One region of the Janibacter zhangyanbonis genome, then DNA from elsewhere that is predicted to be linked to it. Evidence: predicted binding sites of a transcription regulator. Region 1 holds the regulator's gene; each other region holds the start of a gene.

Evidence for each region. The regulator LexA, encoded in region 1, represses DNA repair genes until DNA is damaged. The targets are predictions, from matches to a motif close to TCGAACANNTGTTCGA.
Region 2: ACQBJO_RS16595 (HNH endonuclease signature motif containing protein) is a predicted target of LexA. The motif match lies at 4,990-5,005, and genes of this name have one in related genera.
Region 3: ACQBJO_RS00785 (HNH endonuclease signature motif containing protein) is a predicted target of LexA. The motif match lies at 1,440-1,455, and genes of this name have one in related genera.

The regions. Positions count from the first base shown of each region.
Region 1 covers NZ_CP191481.1:1,256,211-1,263,247, forward strand. Annotated here, with positions in the region: gene ACQBJO_RS06195 (ComEC/Rec2 family competence protein) at 1-233, shown strand, start outside; gene ACQBJO_RS06200 (DUF1611 domain-containing protein) at 349-1,512, shown strand; gene ACQBJO_RS06205 (ABC transporter transmembrane domain-containing protein) at 1,512-3,155, shown strand; gene ACQBJO_RS06210 (LysR family transcriptional regulator) at 3,085-3,999, opposite strand; gene ACQBJO_RS06215 (NAD-dependent protein deacetylase) at 4,041-4,901, shown strand; gene lexA (transcriptional repressor LexA) at 4,876-5,625, opposite strand; gene ACQBJO_RS06225 (LysM peptidoglycan-binding domain-containing protein) at 5,830-6,216, shown strand; gene nrdR (transcriptional regulator NrdR) at 6,501-6,959, shown strand.
Region 2 covers NZ_CP191481.1:3,366,614-3,373,650, reverse strand. Annotated here, with positions in the region: gene ACQBJO_RS16615 (NAD(P)/FAD-dependent oxidoreductase) at 67-1,197, shown strand; gene ACQBJO_RS16610 (TraR/DksA family transcriptional regulator) at 1,330-1,668, shown strand; gene ACQBJO_RS16605 (aldo/keto reductase) at 1,747-2,631, opposite strand; gene ACQBJO_RS16600 (heavy metal translocating P-type ATPase) at 2,813-4,876, opposite strand; gene ACQBJO_RS16595 (HNH endonuclease signature motif containing protein) at 5,045-6,502, shown strand; gene ACQBJO_RS16590 (calcineurin-like phosphoesterase C-terminal domain-containing protein) at 6,826-7,037, opposite strand, start outside.
Region 3 covers NZ_CP191481.1:148,842-155,878, forward strand. Annotated here, with positions in the region: gene ACQBJO_RS00775 (sigma-70 family RNA polymerase sigma factor) at 1-322, opposite strand, end outside; gene ACQBJO_RS00780 (MBL fold metallo-hydrolase) at 420-1,358, shown strand; gene ACQBJO_RS00785 (HNH endonuclease signature motif containing protein) at 1,459-3,051, shown strand; gene ACQBJO_RS00790 (dihydrofolate reductase family protein) at 3,271-3,855, opposite strand; gene ACQBJO_RS00795 (alcohol dehydrogenase catalytic domain-containing protein) at 3,925-5,004, opposite strand; gene ACQBJO_RS00800 (hypothetical protein) at 5,243-6,781, opposite strand.

The DNA.
Region 1 (7,037 bases):
ACCTCGACGTGCTCAAGATGCCGCACCACGGGTCGAGCAATGTCGACGAGGGGCTCATGGCTGCGGTGGTCGCACCCGTCGCGATCATCAGCGTGGGCGCCGACAACACCTACGGCCACCCCACGCCGACGGCCCTGGCCTGGGCCGCTCGCCACGGGTCGCGTGTGCTGCGGACGGACCGGGACGGCGACGTCGCCGTGCTCGACGGGCCGGCGGTCGTCACGTCCGGATGAGGGCGGATGAAGGGACCCTCATCCGGATCTCATGCCCGCTTCACCCCGGTGCGGTGATCTGTCTCTTGTGAGCGCAGGACCCTGCGAGCACCGGACACGAGCACAGGAGCCGATCATGACGACGACCACCGACCGCACCGGCGAGGCCACGACGCTCGTCCTCGACCCGACCCCCGCGATGGCCCCCGGCCACCACACCGAGGCGCTGGACCCGCTGCGGCTGCGCCGGGTGCTCAAGGCCTACACCACCCGCTTCGTCGCCGCGGCCGTCGACGCCGCCCCCGACGGCTACCACCTCGAGTACGGCGCGGACGTCGTCCCGCGTGCCGGTGACGTCGTCCTCGCGCGGGTCGTCGAGATCGGCAAGCACACCCGTCTCGAGAGCCCCGTCTCCCGTCGCCAGATGCTCTTCCCCGGCCGCGAGGTCCTCGTCGCCTACGGCGACCGCTACGCGCCCGACCAGTTCCTCGCGCACGTGCCCGACTCGCTCGCCCCGGCCGACCTCGTCGCCGGCGGTGGCCTCGCCTCGCAGGTGCTCGAGCAGCACGCGAGCATCGACACGGCCACCCGCCTGGAGCCGCTCGGCCTGCTCGCCGACGCCAAGGGGCGGGTCACCCTCGACCGCTTCGCGCCGCTCGGGTCGGGCACGAGCGCCGCCGCGCCCGCCGGGGCCCGGCCGCCGGTCGTCGTCGTCCTCGGGTCGTCGATGAACTCCGGCAAGTCCACGGTGCTCGGCTCGATCGTCAACGGTCTCGTGGGCGCGGGCCTGCAGGTCGCCGCCGGCAAGTCCACCGGCACCGGGGCGGGCAACGACCCCCACCAGTTCCGCGACGCGGGTGCCTCGACGGTCCTCGACTTCACCGACTTCGGCCACGCGACGACCTACCGCCTGGGGCACGAGCGCATCCGCGAGATCTTCGTCCGGATGGTCGACGAGCTCGTGGCCACCGGCCCGGATGCCGTCGTCATCGAGGTCGCCGACGGGGTCTACCAGGAGGAGACCCGCTGGCTGCTGCAGGACGGCGCCTTCCACGACCGCGTCGACCGGGTCGTCTTCGCCGCGCAGGACGCCCTCGGAGCGGTGGCCGGTCTGCAGGTGCTCGACGGTGCCGGGCTGACCACGGCGGCCGTCTCGGGTGTGGTCACCTCCTCGCCGCTCGCCGCGCGCGAGGCGGGGGCGACCCTGCCCGTGCCGATCATCGGCACCTTCGACCTGCGCGAGCCGGCGACGGCGCTCGGGCTGCTGCCGGTCGAGGCGGCCGGGGCGCTGGCGTCCTGATGCCTCCGCTCCTGCGTGGCCCGCGACGGCTGCTCATGGCCCTGCTCGTCGCGACGTCGATCGCCCACACGGCGTGCGCGATCGGCGCCGGCCTGCTCGTGGGCGTGCTGCTGCGCGACGCGGGCCGGCCGGCCCGCGAGGTCGGTGTCGACGTCGCCGTGCTGCTCGGCGCCCTCGTCGGCCTCGGGGCCACGAAGTACGTCGAGCGGGTGGTGGCGGAGCGCCTCGGCCAGGACTACGTGCAGCAGATCCGCAGGGGTCTTGTCGAGCACGCGATGACCTCGGCGAGCGCTCCCTCGCTCGGCATCACCATCGCCCGCTCGACGAACGACCTCGCCAGCGTGCGCAACTGGGTCTCGCTCGGCATCGCCCCGCTCGTGGCCCTCGTGCCGCTCGTCGTGGGGTCGGTGGCCGCCCTCGCCGTCATCGCCTGGCCGCTCGCTTTCGCCCTCGCCGCGCCTCTCGGGCTGCTCGGCCTCGCGCTCGCCCGCGTCTCCGGGCCGGCCTTCGAGCGGGCACGGGACCTGCGTCGCCGCCGCGGGGCCCTCGCCGCCCGGGTCGCCGACACGGTCAGTGCCGCCCCGGGCATCGCGGCGGCCGGCGGGGTGGACCGCGAGCTGCGGGCCATCGACCGCTCCGGCTCCCGCGTCGTCGACGCCGCGGTGCACCGCTCCCGCACGGCCGGCCTGCTGCGGGCCTGCGCCGTCGTCGCGCCGGTGGCGGGGTCGGCCGGCGCTGCCGCGCTCGGGGCCCTCGGCATCGTGCCCGTCGCCACCGTCGCCGTCGCGCTGACGATCATCGGCATCGTCACCGGCCCCGTCGGCGACGCGGGCCGGATCGTGGAGTACCGGCAGAACCACCGTGCCGCCCGCCGGATCATCGCGCTTCTGCTCGCCGAGTCGGCTGCCGACGTCCCCGGGCCGGCACGGCCGGCGCCCGTCGTCGACCCCGGGGTCTCGTCGGGTGGTCGCGTCGTCGTGCGCGGGCTGCGGGTCGACGGTCGCGAGCTGCCCGGCCTCGTCGCCGAGCCGGGGGAGCGCATCCTCGTGCGAGGGGCCTCGCCGGGCCACGCCCGGGAGGTGCTCGCCGCCCTCGCCGTGCCCGGTCGCTCGGGCGAGGGCAGCCTGTGCGTCGACGGCAAGGACCTCGCCGTCACCGGGCCGAAGACCCGTCGGCGGAGGGTCGGCCATGCTGCGGCCGGGGCCAGGCTCGAGCGTGGCCCGATCTCCCGGGCGGTGCGCTACCGCCGACCCGACCTCCCGGCTGAGGAGGGCACTGCGGCCTTGGCGGCGGTCGGTCTCGCGGACCGGGTGGCCGCCCTCCCCGAAGGGGAGAGGACCTCCCTTCGTCGTGGTGGGGAGCCGCTCACCCGGCACGAGCGGGCCCGGCTGCACCTGGCGCGCGCCATGCTCGGCGAACCGGCGCTGCTCCTGCTGGAGCACGTCGACGACGACCTGGGCACGCAGGGGAGAGCGCTGCTGCGCCGGCTGCTCGAGGACTACCCGGGCGTGGTGATCGTGGCCTCGGACCGGCCGCAGGAGATCCTCGCGCAGTGGCGCGACTGGACGGTGCCTATGCCGGCAGCGACGTCTCTGCCGCCGCGGTCAGCGCCTCGAGCGTCGTCGCCACTGCCGGCACCTTGAGCAGGTCCTCCGTCGTCACGACGTGGATCCGGCGCCGGGTCTGCGGGTCGAGGGGGCGGATGACGACGTCGTCGTTGGACGTCGCCGCCCGGATGAGGTCGGGGATCAGGGCGACGCCCAGACCGGCGGCGACGAAGCCCTGAACGGCGACGTAGTCCTCGGTCTCGAAGGCGACCTTGGGCGCGAAGCCGGCGTCGTGGGCGATCTTGAGCAGGTGTCCGCGGCAGCGGGCGCAGCCGGCGATCCACTCGTCGTCGGTGAGGTCGGTCATCGAGACGACCTCGTGGTCGGCGAGCGGGTGGTGACGCGGCAAGGCCACGCGCACCTCCTCGTCGAGCAGCGGGTGCACGACGAAGCCCTCGAGGTCCTCGCCCCGGGCCAGCTCGCTGCCGTCGTAGGAGAAGGCGACGGCGAGGTCGACCTCGCCGGCCCGCAGGGCCGCGAGCGACTCCGGCGGCTCGGCCTCGGTGAACTGCACGGACAGGTCGGGGTGCTCGGCGCGGACCGCCGCCAGGGCGCGGGGGACGAGCGTCACCGACGACGACGGGAAGGCCATGAGCCGCACCCGACCCGAGCGCAGCCCGGCGATCGCGGCGACCTCCTCCTCGGCGGCGTCGAGAGCGGCGAGCACGGGGGTGGCGTGGCGGGCGAGGACGGCGCCGGCCTCGGTGAGCCGCACGGAGCGACCGACCTTTTCGACGAGGACGGTGCCGGTGCGCTGCTCGAGGCGCTTGACCATCTGGGAGACCGCGGGCTGCGAGTAGCCGAGCGCGAGGGCAGCGGCGGTGAAGCTGCCCTCATCGGCGATGGCCCGCATCACGCGCAGCCCAGCGGCGTCGATCATGGGGCCCATCGTAGGTCGTCGCGCCGACCTAGGATCGAGGCATGCCAGACGACGTCGATCGGGTCGAGCAGATCGCGAGGGTGCTGCGCCACGGGCCGGCCCTCGTGCTCACCGGGGCCGGCATGTCGACCGAGAGCGGGATCCCCGACTACCGGGGCCCGGACGGGACGCGGCGAGTGACCCCGATGCACCTGTCGGAGTTCGTCGGGAGCAGCTCGGCGCGACAGCGCTACTGGGCGCGCAGCTTCGTCGGGTGGCGGCGGTTCCACGCGGCGCGGCCCAATGCCGCGCACCACCTCGTGACCCGGCTGCAGGAGCTCGGGGCCGTGGGTCCGGTCATCACGCAGAACGTCGACGGCCTGCACCAGGCCGCCGGGACCCACGATGTCGTCGAGCTGCACGGCAACCTCGTCGAGGTCGTCTGCCTCGCGTGCGGGGCGCGCATCGACCGGCCCACGCTCGATGCGCGGATGGCGGCGCAGAACCCGGGCTTCGACGTCGACAGCGACGAGATCCGGCCGGACGGCGACGTGCGGCTCGAGACCGTCGACGTCGAGCGCTTCGTCGCACCGGAGTGCGAGCGGTGCGGGACCGACATGCTCAAGCCGGACGTCGTCTTCTTCGGCGGAGCGGTCGCCAAGCCGCTCGTGCAGCACTGCTTCGACCTCGTCGACGCGGCGCCGAGCCTGCTCGTGCTCGGCAGCTCGCTGCAGGTGATGTCGGGGCTGCGCTTCGTGCGGCACGCCGCGAAGCGCGGGATCCCGGTCTCGCTCATCACCCGCGGTCCCACCCGCGGCGACGACCTCGTCGACCACCGCGTCGACGGGGAGCTGGGGGACTCCCTTCGCTCCCTCGTCGACCTCGTGGAGGTGGGCGTCAGAGACGCCGCAGCACCGCGGTGACCTTGCCGAGGATCGTCGCGTGGTCGCCGTCGATGGGGTCGAAGGCGGGGTTGTGGGGGAGCAGCCACACGTGGCCGTCCGTGCGCTTGAAGGTCTTGACCGTCGCCTCGTTGTCGAGCATCGCCGCGACGATGTCGCCGTTGTCCGCGCTCGGCTGCTGCCGCACGACGACCCAGTCGCCGTCGCAGATCGCGGCGTCGATCATCGAGTCACCGACGACCTTGAGCAGGAAGAGCGAGCCCTCGCCGACGATCTGCTTCGGCAGCGGGAAGACGTCGTCGACGACCTCCTCGGCGGTGATCGGGACGCCGGCGGCGATCTGACCCAGGACGGGCACGTAACTCGCCTCGGGGCGCTCGTCGCCGGAGCCGGTCGGGTCGACGGCCTCGTCGTCGGCACTGGCGCCACCGCGCATGCCGGCCATGTCAGCGACCGACCCGGGGTCGGTCGGGGAGGGCTGGTCGTCGGGGGAGATGACCTCGATCGCGCGGGGGCGGTTGGGGTCGCGACGCAGGTAGCCCTTGCGCTCCAGGGAGGAGAGCTGGTGGGCGACCGAACTGGGGGAGGTGAGGCCCACGAGCTCGCCGATCTCGCGCAGGCTCGGCGGGTAGCCGCGGGTGGCGACGGCATTGCGGATCACCTCGAGCACCTTGCGCTGGCGCACGGTCAGCCCGTCGCCGGTGTCCCGCTGCGGGAGCTGGTGGATGTTGTCCTCGTCGCCCATCTCGACCCCTTCGTGCGTCCGCCGCGACACCGTTGTCGGTGGTCGCTGGTCAACTTCTCGCTGTGACCGACAGTAGGCCGATCGAACAGGCATTTCAAACATCTGTTCGAGCGTGTTGTTGATTTCCTTCGAACACCCGTGCTAGACATCGTACAGACGTTCTATCGAACACCGGTTCGACAGAGCCGCCACGAGGAGGACCGCATGACCGCTCTCACCGCCGCCCCCGCCCGCATCGACGTGCGCCCGGCGCGCCCCGCGCGCTCGCGTCACCTCGTCTCCGTGCCCACCGGTGATGCCGTCCCGGAGCGGGCGACGACCTCCCTTCGTCTGACCCGTCGCGGGCGCCTGGCGATCACCGTGACCACCGTGCTCGTCGCGAGCGTCGCCGGCGCCACGGTCGCCTTCGGCGGTCCGGCGACCACCCCGCAGCAGGTGGCCGTCGAGCCGGGGCAGACCCTCGGGCAGATCGCCGAGGCCGAGCTCCCCCAGCTGCCCACCCGCGAGGCGGTCGCCCGCCTCCAGGTGACCAACGACCTGTCGACGAGCCACGTCCACGCGGGCCAGGTGCTCACCATCCCCGCGCCGTGAGGCGCCCCTGACACCCGGGCCCTTCGACCCGGCCCGGGCCAGCCATCGGCCGTCTCCGCAGCATGCGGGGGCGGCCGATGTGCCGTTCGTCGACAGTTCACGTGGGGGACTTGCGTGGAGGCTCACAGAGGGTTCTAATGGTCACTACATCTAGTGGTTACACGGTTGTCATTCGTCCACATCTAGTGCACAGGATGAGGCCAGTTCTCCACAGGTGATGGGGTTCCATCCCCAGACTCGTCCACCGCACCGTCCACAGGACGCACGAGCGAAGGGAGCACGGCGTGCACTGCCCGTTCTGCCGTCACACCGACTCCCGGGTCATCGACAGCCGCACGACGGAGGACGGCAGCGCCATCCGGCGCCGCCGTCAGTGCCCCGAGTGCAGCCGGCGCTTCACCACCCTGGAGAGCGCCAGCCTGACCGTCACCAAGCGCTCGGGTGCGGCCGAGCCCTTCAGCCGGGCCAAGGTGCTCGCCGGTGTCCGCAAGGCCTGCCAGGGCCGCCCGGTCACCGAGGACCAGCTCGCCATCCTCGCCCAGCGCGTGGAGGAGAGCATCCGCTCGCAGGGCAGCGCCGAGATCGACGCCCACGAGGTGGGCATGGCGATCCTGCCGCCGCTGCGCGAGCTCGACGAGGTCGCGTACCTGCGCTTCGCGTCGGTCTACCAGTCCTTCGACTCGCTCGAGGACTTCGAGACCGCCATCGAGCGCCTGCGTGCCGAGCACGCGACCGCCACCTAGAGACCCCCCGGGTGCCGCCAGCGAGTGGGCTGTCGGTACCCGGTGACACCGTTTGACACAGCACTCCACACCGACCAG
Region 2 (7,037 bases), 1.4 Mb from region 1:
GACGTCGTGGCAGCGGCCCCTTCTCTTGCGGCCTATCGCACATCCCTAACAGATCGAGGAACCGCGATGACAGGAATTGACGACGACGTTGCCACGACGCGTTCACCCGAGGTAGCAGTGATCGGGGGCGGGATCGTCGGTCTGTCGACGGCGTACGCGCTGCGGGAGCAGGGCGTTCCGGTGCGCTTGTACGAGGCCGGTGTGCCCGGAACGGGTCAGTCCGCAGGCGAGTCGCGGATCTTCCGGCATGCCCACGACGACCCGCGACTCGTCGCTTTTGCGCGCGAAAGCCGCGGCGTATGGGATGAGTGGGCCGAACACTTCGACGTGGAGCTGGTCTCTTCAGACGGTGTCGTGGCGATCGGCGACAGCGCCTTGGAGCGGCTGCGGGTGCTCGACCAGGTCGGTGGCGTGGAAGTGCACGAGATCGATGCAGCCGAGCTCGCCCAGCGAATGCCGCTGCTCGCTGGGTACTCGGGGCCAGCGGTGCTCGACGAGTCGGGTGGCGCGATCCGCACCCGCACCGCGATCACGGCACTCGCGGGTGCCCTCGCAGATGCCGTCACCACCGCAGAGGTCATCTCCATCGATCCCCGCGCAGATGGGACGGTCGAGGTGCGCAGCGTCAACGACCGGGCTGTCTACTCCAAGGTCGTCGTGTGCGCCGGCCGCGAAACCGCCCGCCTGGCCCGCAGCGTCGGCCTGTCGCTGCCGGTTCGCCTTGCCGCACACGTCCGGCTGACCTTCGACGTGAAAGCCGCCGCCCCGGCACGAGTCGCGTGCCTGCAGGACAGCAGCGGCGTCTTCGGCGAAGTCGGCGTGTATGCGACGCCGCTACCGGGCAACAGCAGGTATTCGGTCGGACTCAGCGAAACCGTCGGCGTCCGCGACGACGGAACGTTCATCGACCCTGCGGCGATTCGATCGCTGGACGAACGCGCGCGCGAATACGTGACACGGGCGCTGCCCGGTCTCCACCCAGAGCCGCGCGACTTCCTTCACTGCTGGGTGACCGACCTCCCCTGGAGCGAGGACGGCGTGGCCGTGTGGGAGGCAGGCTCTGTCTTTTTTGTGGCCGGTCACAATCTGTTCAAGCAGGCACCTGTGCTGGGTCGCGCTCTTGCCCGGGCTGCGACCGGCGGCGGTCTCAGGGGCGAGCTCACGCCCGAAGCGCGCCTCGGCGAAGCCCAGGACTAGTGGCCGGTGACCCACGGATGCGGCGCTGCGCCAGCTCGAGAAGCTTGACGTCCTGGCGTCGAAGCTCCCCACCCGACCCCACCTCCGGGGGCAGCCCGCCGACCTGTAGAGGGCGGGTGCCATGATGCGTGGATGCCTGACCCACGGACACTTCTCGACGCCGAGCGAAGGGAGACCCTCGCTCGTCTCGCGACCCTGACCGGGGACTTCGACGCGCTCGTCGAGGCCAGCGAGGGGAGCAACGCCGACGACGAGCACGACCCGGAGGGGGCGACGATCGCCTTCGAGCGCTCGCAGGTCGATGCGCTCGCTCGGCAGGCCCGCGAGCACCTCCGCGAGATCGATGCTGCTCTGGCCCGCCTCGACGCAGGCGTCTACGGCACCTGCGAGCGGTGCGGTCGCCCCATCTCGGCGGGTCGGCTCGAGGCGCGACCCACGGCGCGGACCTGCATCGATTGCGCTGCCCGCTGACCGCAGGTGATGCGGATCAAGGACATCCCGCGTGCGCGAGCACGCGGGATGTCTGTGTCTCATGGGCCACGCGGCCCATCATGCCTCCGGGATCTCCCGGCCGAAGCTCTCCAGCGTGATGTCCTCCGGCTCGGGGCCACCGCGCTTGCCGGTGTCGAGGCCGTCGATGGCGGCCAGCTCGGTCTCGGAGAGCTCGATGTCGAAGACGTCGAAGTTCTCGGCGATCCGCGCGGGAGTCACGGACTTCGGGATGACCTGGCGGCCCTGCTGCAGGTGCCAGCCGAGCATGACCTGCGCGGGCGTCTTGCCGTGTGCGTCCGCGATCGAGCGAATCGTCTCGTTCTCGAGGGTGCTCGTGTGGCCGGAGTCGCGGTAGAAGGTGATGCCGCCGATCGGGGACCACGCCTGGCTGACGATCCCGAGCTCGTTGTTGCGGTCGAGCAGCGCCGACTGGCGGAAGTACGGGTGCACCTCGATCTGGTTGACGGCCGGCACGACCTCGGTCTCCGCGAGGAGCCGGTCGAGGTGCTCGTGCATGAAGTTCGAGACGCCGATGGCGCGCACCCTGCCGTCGGCGAGCAGCCGCTCCAGCGCTCGGTAGGCGCCGATCGTCGTGTCGAACTCGCCCGGCAGCGCCTGGTGCAGGATCAGCAGGTCGATCTGCTCGACGCCGAGCTTGCCGGCGCTCTTGTCGAAGGAGTGCAGCGTCTCGTCGTAGCCGTAGTCGCTGATCCAGATCTTCGTCTCGACGAAGACCTCGTCGCGGGCGAGACCGGACCGGCGGATCGCCTCGCCGACCTCGCGCTCGTTGCCGTAGGCGGCGGCGGTGTCGACATGCCGGTAGCCGACCTCGAGCGCGGCCTCGACCGCCGCGATGGTCTCGTCCGGCGGGGTCTGGAAGACGCCGAGGCCGAGGGCAGGCATGGTCACGCCGTTGTTGAGGGTGATCGTGGGGATGCTCATGGTCTCGACGCTAGCCGGAGAGGTCCGGGAGGGCGCCGGAGGTGCGTGGTCGGGCATCGGTGTCCTGCTCGCGGGTGTTGCGCTGCTGCGTGGATCACGCTTCGGGACCACCCGAGCCCCTTGCCGAGGGCCACAGCCGTCTGACTCCCTGCCCTCTCGGGCTGGCCACGGGTGTGTGCGCTCAGCCGCGCAGCTTCGCCGCGCTCCGCTCGGGTGCCAGGTCCAGCCGCCGCAGCAGCTGCGCGTTGAGCGCGACGACGATCGTCGAGAGCGACATCAGCATCGCGCCGACGCTCATCGGCAGGACGAAGCCGACCGGGGCGAGCAGGCCGGCGGCCAGCGGCACGGACAGCAGGTTGTAGCCGGCAGCCCACCAGAGGTTCTGCTTCATCTTGCGATAGGTCTCGCGCGAGAGGTCGATGACCGACAGGACCGAGCGCGGGTCGGAGCTGGCGAGCACGACTCCGGCAGAGCCGATCGCGACGTCGGTGCCCGCGCCGATCGCGAGGCCGACGTCGGCCTGCGCGAGGGCTGGGGCGTCGTTGACGCCGTCGCCGACCATGGCGACCTTCCTCCCTTCGTCCTGCAGCTGCGCGACCTGGACTGCCTTGTCCTGCGGACGCACGCCGGCGAGGACGCGGTCGATGCCGAGCTCGGCGCCGACGGACTCGGCGACCGCCTGCGCGTCGCCGGTGATCATGACGACCTGGGCGCCGACGGCGTGCAGCGCGTCGACGGCTTCGCGGGACTCGGGGCGGATCTCGTCGGCGAGGCGCAGCGCCCCGATCACGTCACCGTCGGCGAGGACGTGGAGGATGATCGAGCCCTCCTCCCGCCAGGCGTCGGCGACGGGCAACTCACCGAGAGAGTGCTGCTCGAGCAGGTAGGGGCCGCCGACCTCGACGGTCTCGCCGCCGACCTCGGCCCTGACCCCGACCGCCGGCGACGAGGTGAAGCCGCTCGCGGACGGCACCGTCAGCCCGCGGCGCTCGGCCGCGCCGACGATGGCCCGGGCGAGCGGGTGCTCGCTGTCGGCCTCGGCGGCCGCTGCCAGCGCGAGGACCTCCCCTTCGTCACGCCCATGGGCCTCGATGCCGGTGACCGTGGGCTCGCCGCGCGTCAGCGTGCCGGTCTTGTCGAAGAGCACCGTGTCGACCGTGCGCATCGACTCCAGCGCGAGCCGGTCCTTGACGAGCACGCCTGCGCGAGCGGCGCGCTCGGTGGCGATCGAGACGACGAGCGGGATCGCCAGGCCGAGTGCGTGGGGGCAGGCGATGACGAGGACGGTGATCGTGCGCACGACCGCGTCGTCGGGCATGCCGAGCAGCGTCCACACGACCGCCGTGATGATCGCGGCCCCGAGGGCGAACCAGAAGAGCCAGGCTGCGGCGGTGTCGGCGATGCGCTGTGCGCGGGAGGAGGAGGCCTGGGCCTCGGTCACGAGCTTCTGGATGCCGGCCAGGGCGGTGTCGTCACCGGTGGCGGTGACCTCGACGCGCAGGCCGGAGTCGGTGGCCACGGTGCCCGCGACGACGGTGTCGCCGACCTCGCGACGCACCGTGCGCGACTCGCCGGTGACCATCGACTCGTCGATGCTCGCCGACCCCTCGACGACCCGCCCGTCAGCGGGCATGGATGCGCCGGGCCGGACCACGACGACGTCACGCACCGCCAGGGACGAAGGGGGGACCGTCACGATCTCGTCGCCCTCCACGCGCTCGGCCTCGTCGGGCAGCAGCGCGGCGAGCGAGTCGAGGGCGGAGGTGGTCTGGGCCAGGGAGCGCATCTCGATCCAGTGGCCGAGCAGCATGATGACGACGAGCAGGGCCAGCTCCCACCAGAAGCTCAGCTCGTGGTGCAGCAGTCCGAGGCTCGCGCCCCACGACGAGACGAAGGCGACGGTGATCGCCAGCGCGATGAGCAGCATCATCCCGGGCTTGCGGGAGCGGATCTCGTCGACGGCGCCGGTGAGGAAGGGGCGCCCGCCCCAGGCGTACATCACGGTGCCGATGACCGGAGAGATCCAGGTCGTCCAGTCGTCGTGCGGCAGGTCGTAGCCGATGAGGTCGGCGAACATCGCGTCGAAGCAGACGACCGGCACGGCCAGCACGAGCATGATCCAGAAGAGCCGGCGGAACTGCGCGACGTGGTCGCCGTGGCCCGCGTGCCCCATGTGCCCAGAATGCTCGTGGGACTCGTGGCCGGGCTTCGTGTGCTCGTGGTGCTTCGTGTGGTCGGTGCTCATACTCAGTGAACCTATACCCCAGGCGGGTATGTTCCCGCCCAACGGTCGCCCACAGTCGGTCCATGAGAATCCGTTGAATCCACAGGGGTTCAGGGGGTTCCCATCAGCCTCTATCGAACGTATGATCGAAGCACGTCAGAGGCGACGCAGTGGGGGGATCTGGGGCTCGTGTCGGGCCTGCGGGACTCGGTGCGGGCCCTGACGATCGCCGCCCTCGAGGTGCCGGATCTGTGGCGGGCGCCGGACGGGGAGCTGGCCGACGGGTTGGCTGCGATCGGTCGGGCGCGGGCGGTGCTCGAGGCGGCCGAGGTGGCGTTGGTGCGTGAGGGCATCTCGCGGGGTGTGCCGCAGCGGGAGTCGTGGTCGGACGCCGACTGGGTCGGGGTGAGTGAGGGTCGGTCGGCGCCGCGACCGGCGGTGCGTCATGTGGCGTCGGTGGTGCGGGTGGCCAGGGCGGGTCTGCGGGCCCAGTCCGCGCTCGTCGACCATGCCGCGACGGACGAAGGCGGCGACCCGCAGTCGCAGGTCGAGGACCCGCAGGCGGTTGGGGATGAGCAGCCTTGGGCCGACCGGTCATCGCCGGCTGGGCTCGCGGAGGTGGTCGACTGCCTCGGGGCCGGGGAGCTCCCGCTGGGCAAGGCCGATCAGCTCGTCCGGTTCCACGAGGGGGTGTGTCGGGTGGCCGACCCGGACCTGCTGGCGGCCGACCTGGGGATCTTGCTGGGGCAGGCCAAGGACGACGTGATCAGAACGGGTCCGCAGGGTCGAGTCAGCCAGAGGGTGGACGGGCTGACCGAGCGCGAGCTGGCGGCGGCGATCACCCAGACGACACGAATGCTGCGTCCGGCCAAGGACCTCGCGGCGGATGACGAGCGGGCGCGGTCGGCGCGGTCGTTGACGAGTCACACCGATGCCAGCGGGCTGACGCGCTACAAGCTGGTGCTCGACGCGGAGGGCGCGGCGATGATCGACGCGGCGGTGGCGGGCTTGTCGAAGCCGGTCAAGGGTCCGGACGGTGAGCGTGACCCGCGGTCACCGGCGCGGCGGCGGGCCGATGCCCTGGTGACGGTTGTGGGTCGTGGGGTGTCCAGCCCGGGCGAGGTGGGCACGAGCGACAAGGCGCAGGTCATGGTGACGATCTCGATGGCCTCGTTGCTGACGGTCACGGACGGGATCTGCGGTGTCTGTGGCTCTCCGGGGGTCGGCGGACGCGGTTTCGCAGGGCAGCTGGGTGCTGGTGGTGTGGCCGGTGGTGGTCACGCCGGCGGGGTCACGGCCTCGGGGGCGGTGCTGTCGCCGGTGAGCGTGCGCAAGCTGGCCTGCGAGGCGGGGGTCATCCCGGTGGTGCTCGGTGGTGACGGCGAGCCGCTCGAGCTGGGCCGGGCCACGCGGTTCTTCACGCCGGGGCAGAAGCGGTTGTTGTGGTTGCGGGACGGAGGTTGCACCTTCCCGGGGTGCACGATGCCCGCGCACTGGACCGACGCGCACCACGTGCAGTACTGGTCGCTGGGTGGGCGCACGGACATCGGCAATGCGGCGCTGCTGTGCGAGCGGCACCACACCCGAGTGCACCAGCAGGAGCTGACCTGCACGATCCGCGACGACGGGGTGACCTGGCACCTGTAGCCACCCCGCCCCGCGCCCGACCCCGGTCCGGGTCGGGCGCCTCCGCACGCCCCGGACCCGAGTTGGGGGGGCAATGACGTCGCATTTCCTTCAGGTCGTGCGAAGTCGGGGCCGGAGCCTGCATTGCCCAATGGCAATGCAGAACTGGGGCGGGTGGAGGCTGCATTGCCCAACGGCAATGCAGAGTCATGACCCGGACCGCGACCGGCTGCCCCCTTCGCCGTGCCCGACGGTGCGGTGCGGTCCTACGCCGCTGTGGACGCGCAACGGGCGTCCGGGCCGAGTGGCCCGGGCGCCCGTTGCAGGGCGTCCTGCGGAAGGACTCAGTCGGTGACGGTGAACTCGATCGTCTCGGAGCTCACCCGACCGGTGCGGTCGGTGCTCGTCACCTTCGCGGTGTGCTCACCGGCGGCCAGGTCGGCGGGCAGCTCGAGGCGCCACAGGTGCATGCCGCTCTCGGCGACGCTGCCGCCGTGGACCAGCTGCTCCTGCGCGGCGACCGGGTCGGACCACAGGGCGCCGACCTTCTTGGCCT
Region 3 (7,037 bases), 1.1 Mb from region 1:
GGTCGATGACGGCCTGCAGCGCGACCCCGACGGTGTCGGCCAGGACGACGTCGTCGGCGATGTCGGGAGCCGTGATGGTCGGCTCGATCTCGCTGTGCGGCACCGGAGTTCGTGACTTGAGCCGGTCGAGGCACAGGCGGGTGGTCACCGTCGTGAGCCAGGCGGGCAGCGACTCGATGTCGGTGTCCGTGCCGTGCAGTCGCAGCCATGCCTGCTGCACGACGTCCTCGGCCTCGGCGTGGTCGCCGAGGATGCGCGTCGCCAGGCCGACGAGCCGTGGGCGCTCCGCCTCGAAGTCCTCTGCCTGCTGTGCCGGGTCCATGACCGCTCCTCTCGGGTCGATGCTGTCACCGATCTGACGACACCGGCACCACGGATGTGACCGGGCCCGTCACGCCGGGCCCGGATAGCCTGACCGGATGCGTCTGAAGCCCGGCCGCCCGGACCTCGCCACCTACGCCTCACGCCTCGACGTCCCGGTCGCCGGGGAGGGTGCGCTGGCGGTGACCTTCATGGGTGTCTCGACGCTGCTCGTCCAGGACGGTGAGTCCGCCGTGATGACCGATGGGTTCTTCTCCCGGCCCGGTCTGCTCCAGGTGGGTCTGGGCAAGGTCGCGCCGTCCGTCGAGCGCATCGATGCCGCCCTGGACCGAGCCCTCGGCGATGCGGGCCTCGACGGGCTGGACGCGGTCGTCCCCGTCCACACGCACTACGACCACGCCCTCGACTCCGCCGTCGTCGCCGAGCGCACGGGTGCCCTGCTCGTCGGCGGCGAGTCGACGGCCAACCTGGGCGTCGGCGGAGGTCTCGACCGGGAGCGCATCCGGGTCATCGCCTCCGGCGACTCCGTGGAGTGCGGTGCCTTCTCCCTGACCTTCGTCGCATCGAGCCACTGCCCGCCGGATCGGTACCCGGGCGACATCGACGCCCCGGTGACCCCACCGGCCAGGGTCGGTGCCTATCGCTGCGGTGAGGCGTGGTCGATCCTGCTCACCCACCGCAGCGGCCGGACCGCCCTGCTGCAGGGGAGTGCCGGCCACGTGCCAAGCTCGCTCGTCGGCCACGTCGCAGAGGTCGCCTACCTGGGTGTGGGGCAGCTCGGGGTGCAGTCCCAGGAGTACATCGAGGCCTACTGGGAGCACACGGTCCGCGCCGTGGGGGCCCGCCGGGTCGTGCTGACGCACTGGGACGACTTCTTCCGTCCGCTCGACCGACCGCTGCGCGCCCTGCCCTACGCGGGTGATGACGTGGACGTCACGATGAGCGTCCTCGGGCGCCTCGCCGACGAGGACGGCGTCGCCCTCCACCTGCCGCGGCTGTGGCGGCTCGAGGACCCCTGGGCGGGCCTCGGCGGCTGACGTCGCACGGGCCAGTTGTCCACAAGCTCGCGGCGAAGTTCCTTGAATTCACAGGGCTCAGAGGGTTCCCCAGGCCTCACGTCGAACGTATGATCGAAGCATGTCAGAGGCGACGCAGTGGGGGGATCTGGGGCTCGTGTCGGGCCTGCGGGACTCGGTGCGCGCCCTGACGATCGCCGCCCTCGAGATGCCGGATCTGTGGCAGGCGCCCGAGGAGGAGCTGGCCGACGGGCTGGCCGCGATCGGTCGGGCCCGGGCGGTGCTCGAGGCGGCCGAGGTGGCCCTCGTGCGCGAGGGCATCTCGCGGGGTGTGCCGCAGCGGCAGTCGTGGTCGGACACCGACTGGGTCGGGGTCAGCGAGGGCCGGTCGGCGCCGCGGCCGGCGGTGCGTCATGTGGCGTCCGTGGTGCGGGTGGCCAGGGCGGGTCTGCGGGCCGGCTCCGCGCTCGTCGACCCCACGCACGACGACGAAGGGGGCGGCGCCCCCCTTCGCCCGGAGGCACCCGAGCAGGTGGCTGGGGAGTCGGAGCCGGGAGCAGGGGAGTGGGGTGAGCGGCCGCCGCCGGCCGGCCTCGCCGGGGTGCTCGCCGACCTCGAGGGTGGCCAGCTGCCGCTCGGCAAGGCCGATCAGCTGGTGCGCTTCCACGACGGGGTGCGGCGGGTCGCCGACCCGGAGCTCCTGGAGGCGGACCTGGGGGTCCTGCTCGATGCAGCGCGTGACGAGGTCGTGCGCACCGGCCCGGGTGGGCGGATCTCGGCTCGGGTCCCGGGGCTCGACGAGCGCGGGCTGGCGACGGCGATCACGCAGACGACGCGGATGCTGCGTCCGGCCAAGGACCTCGCGGCGGATGACGAGCGGGCCAGGTCGGCGCGGTCGTTGACGAGTCACACCGATGCCAGCGGGCTGACGCGCTACAAGCTCGTGCTCGACGCCGAGGGCGCGGCGATCGTCGACGCGGCGGTGGCGGGGTTGTCGAAGCCGGTCAAGGGCCCCGACGGTGAGCGTGACCCGCGGCCCCCGGCGCGGCGCCGCGCCGATGCCCTGGTGACGGTCGTGGGTCGTGGGGTGTCCAGCCCGGGTGAGGTGGGCACGAGCGACAAGGCGCAGGTCATGGTGACGATCTCGATGACCTCGTTGCTGACGGCCACGGACGGGACCTGCGGGGTGTGCGGGTCCCGCCGACCGGGTGGCGCCTTCGGGCCGACCGGCATGCCCTTCAGCGACACGCATCCCTTCGGTCACCGCGCGGATCTCGGCGGCTGTGGCGACGCACCCGGCTCGAAGGGGGTCGGGCTGGGTGCCGGAGGAGTCGCCGGTGGCGGTCACGCCGGCGGGGTCACGGCCTCGGGCGCGGTGCTGTCCCCGGCGAGCGTGCGCAAGCTGGCCTGCGAGGCAGGGGTCATCCCGGTGATGCTCGGCAGTGACGGCGAGCCGCTCGAGCTGGGCCGCGCCACGCGGTTCTTCACCCCCGGGCAGAAGCGGTTGCTGTGGTTGCGGGACGGTGGCTGCACCTTCCCGGGGTGCACGATGCCCGCGCACTGGACCGACGCGCACCACGTGCAGTACTGGTCGCTGGGTGGGCGCACGGACATCGGCAATGCGGCGCTGCTGTGCGAGCGGCACCACACCCGAGTGCACCAGCAGGAGCTGACCTGCACGATCCGTGACGACGGGGTGACCTGGCACCTGTAGCCACCCCGCCCCGCGCCCGACCCCGGCCCGGGTCGGGCGCCTCCGCACGCCCCGCGTCCGAGTTCAACAGCCAGGGACGTCGCATTTTCCTTGAGGTCGTGCGAAGTCGGGGGAGGGGCGTCGCATTTCCTCAAGGTCGTGCGGCCCGCAGCCGGAGAGGAGCGCCCAACTCTGCAAGACCCTAGGGTCTTGCAGAGTTGTGCGCCCGGACTTGCCCGGCTACGCCCTTCGCTCGCAGGTGATGACCTGCACGCCGCTGGCGAGGCCGACGACGTCGACGGTCTCGAAGAGCGTGGGGGCGAAGCCTCCGTCGAAGAGCGGGACCCCAGAGCCGATGACCGAGGGGTTGAGCTTGATGACGAGCCGGTCGATCTCCGGCAGCTGGGCGTGGGCGAGGCGGCCGCCGCCGACGAGCCAGATGCCCAGACCGTCTTCGGCCTTGAGCTCGCGCACCCGGGCGAGCGGGTCATCGGAGACGACCTCGACAGCCGCCGCGGGCGCGGACCCGAGCGTCGTCGACACGACGAGGTGCCGCAGGTGCGGGTAGGAATCGTCGATGCCGGCCGCGAGCCCGATCTCGTAGGAGCGCCGTCCCTCGATCACCGTGTCGAAGACCCGGCCCGGCTCGGTCAGACCCATCGCCTCGCGGGCCGGTCCGGGCAGCGTCTCCGGGTAGTGGGTCGCGATGAACTCGACGAGGTCCGGCGTGACCGCCATGAAGTCCTCGCCGCTCGGGTCGCCGCCGTCCGGCCCCGCGATGAAGCCGTCGAGCGTCGCCGCGACGTAGTAGGTGAGTGTGCGCATGGTGCCCCTTCCGTCAGGCGGCACGCTACGGGCCGAAGGGGGGTGTGTCGCAGCGAATTTCGCCCCGCCTCAGCGCGACGGGTCGATGATCGTCATTCCCGCGACGCTCGCCGTGTCGAAGCCCGGCAGCAGCGCCGCGGCCTCCTCGAGACCGATGACCCGCTCCACGAGGCGCTGCGGAGCGAGGTCGCCGGACTCGATGAGCGCGAGCATCCCCGGGTAGTCGACGGCGGCCATGCCATGGCTGCCGAGCACGTCGATCTCCGACCCGATGACCCGCGCCATCGGCACGCGCGGGTGACCGTCGACAGGCGGCAGCAGGCCGACCTGGACGTGCCGACCGCGTCGCCGCAGGCTGAGCAGCGCTGTGGCACAGGTCTGCTCGCTCCCCACGGCGTCGACGGCGACGTGTGCCCCGCCGTCGGTCAGCTCCATGAGCGTGGCCTCGACGTCCGTGGGCTCCACGGCCGTGGCCGCGTCGTCCGCACCGCCCACGCCGCCAGCGAGCACGGTGTGCACCGCGCCGAGCTCGGCCGCCACGGCCAGCGCCGCCGGTTTGCGGTCCACCGCGATGACCCGGGCGCCGAGCGCCCGGGCGATCATCACCGCGCTCAGCCCGACGCCGCCGGCGCCGACGACGGTGACCCATTCCCCCTTCGTCAGGCGGGCCCGGGCGACGAGGGCGCGATAGGCGGTGGCGAAGCGGCACCCCAGGCTCGCCGCGGTCGCGAAGTCCACCGACTCGGGGAGAGCCACGAGGTTGGTGTCGGCAGCGTGCAGCACCACCTGCTCGGCGAAGGACCCCCAGTGCGTGAAGCCGGGCTGCTCCTGGTCGGGGCAGACCTGCGCCTCGCCGGCCGCGCACCACGAGCACCGTCCGCAGCCGCAGACGAAGGGCACGGTCACCCGGTCGCCGACCCGCCACCGCTGCACGCCGGCACCGACCGCGCTCACGACCCCCGCGAGCTCGTGGCCCGGCACGTGCGGCCAGGTGATCCCGTCGTCGTGGCCGGCCCAGGCGTGCCAGTCGCTGCGGCAGAGCCCGGTCGCCCGCACGTCGACGACCACCCCACCGTCAGGGGCGAAGGGGGCCGACACCTCCCTGACCTCGGGCTGGGCTCGGACCTCATCGATGACCACGGCGCGCACGGCGCCATCGTGTCAGGCCGATGCTGCTGTCCGGGTTCGAAGGAATCTGATCACTGGAGGAGGACCTCACGGGGATTCTGATCACTTCGTGATCGAGCATTCTGACCATGGGCGTGCCTGTTGGAGTTGACCGGAGGGCGACGTCGACCTCTGCTGCGAGGGTGTCCACCATCCTCATGCAGGCGAGTTATCGCCGTCTGGCGTGGCCCAAATCTTCGTCGACAAGTGGTTCGGGTGGTCACGAAAGGCTGGGCCCCTCTGGTGTTTCCGCCGGTTCGCGCTCGTTTAGGGTCTTCGAGGCAAGCTCTTGGTTCGCGAGGATCTGGATGCCGGGAAGATCAGTGAGAGAATCCCAACCGGCTCCGACGATGGGATTACGTGGTGCCGTCTCCAAGAGGTCCTCAATCGCTGCCTGTACGCGCGGCGGTCGTGGAGCCATGGGTGGGCGCGCGAAGATCCTGTCCCGTAGTCGTTCGCCGAGGTCTGTACGCCTGGCCAGTGCGGCAGTCAGGAGTTCGACGTCGTTGGACGTGGCGTCGGCGATGGGGAGCACCTCGGAGATCAGGTGGTCCTCAGACAGAGTCTCGATGACGTAGTGGGGCTCGAGGGTGACGACAAGCCCGATGAACGGGCGATCGCGAGGGATATGGGTGAAGTTCGGGTGACGAGTGCGGATGAGATTGGTCGTGGTCTCGAGCTGCTCCCTGGCCTTCTCGATCTTCTTCATGGCGGTTGAGGAGTCCCCCTGTCGCGCATCCAGGTCGGGTCGTCCGCTTTTGCACTCGACGAGCATCACGCACTCTGCCGTGACGACGATATAGTCGCAGCTCTTCCTGCTGTCTTTGCCGTAGGTGATCTCGCGGTGGACCTGCGCGTGCGTGAGAAGGTCCAACTGTGCGCCGATGTAATTCTCGAAGGCATCTCCGAGCGCCTGGCCGAAGGTCTTACCGAAGACGTCGAGACCGAGGTAGTAGAGGCCGGTGGGAGTGAGTTGGCCCATCAGGAAGTGTGGCGCGGGACCAACCAGGTCCTCCCCGACGTCGAGAAGGGGCCGTCTCTCCAGGGGGCTTTGGGACCACTTCGGAGATGGCTGGAACACATTTGCCCGGGCCTCTGCCTGGGCGTCGGGGACAGACTGGGCGAAACGCCGCGTGATGACGGACCTCACCTGATCCGCGCTGAGCGGGGAGAAGAGCGGTGCGACGTGGGGAGCGGTCAGGGTCGCCCACCCGATGGCGCCGTTGTTGCTGCCGAGGGCCACGAGCATGATCCAACCGATTCGCCAGTAGTCGACAAGCGTGACGCCGAGGTGACTCTGCCAGTCCGCCGGCGTCGGTCCGTTGACCACTTGAGGCAGGTAGTCCGCTGTCAGGGCGTGCAGGCGACCGAAGGCCTCCGGCCCCATGCTCTGGGCAGGATATTGCTCGTGGGCCATCCGGGCGAGAATCGCGCTCACGTCGAGGTTGCCCTCAACCACTTCGGGTTCGGGGAGGTCAATGTAGGCGCTGCAGAGGACCTCGAGGCTTGGGATCCTGCGCGGCCACGAGCGGTCGTCCGTGCCGTGCTGCAGCGCAACTCGCGCGATCCCGGCGATGGTGAACTCCTGGACGACGCCGAGGGACTCGTCCGTCGAATATCGCCGGTTAGCGGCTTCCCACGCACGACCGGAGAGCTCACGCAGCAGCGGGGTTAGCGGGTACCTACGGATCTCACTGGCGAAAGTGGTGTAGTTGCGCGCGAAGGGGGGCCGGCGGCGCTCACGTCGTTCACGGTCCATCGGGATACCTCGTCGCCCTACTCGCTTTGTGATGCACGAATCCTCCCCTTCGTTGTCAGGCGCTACTCCATCTCTGCCGGCCGGTCGTCGCTCTAGTGCGGCCCACCCAGGCACCGTAGGTGCCTCCGGGAACTGGGGTGGCGTGGTTGTGGGGGTGACTGGATCACATCAAGAGTAGGGGTCCTGGCCGAAGCCGTTCTGCTGACTCAACCGAGCGAAGTGAAGAGCAAGGACTGCCGATAGGAGGACACTCTCA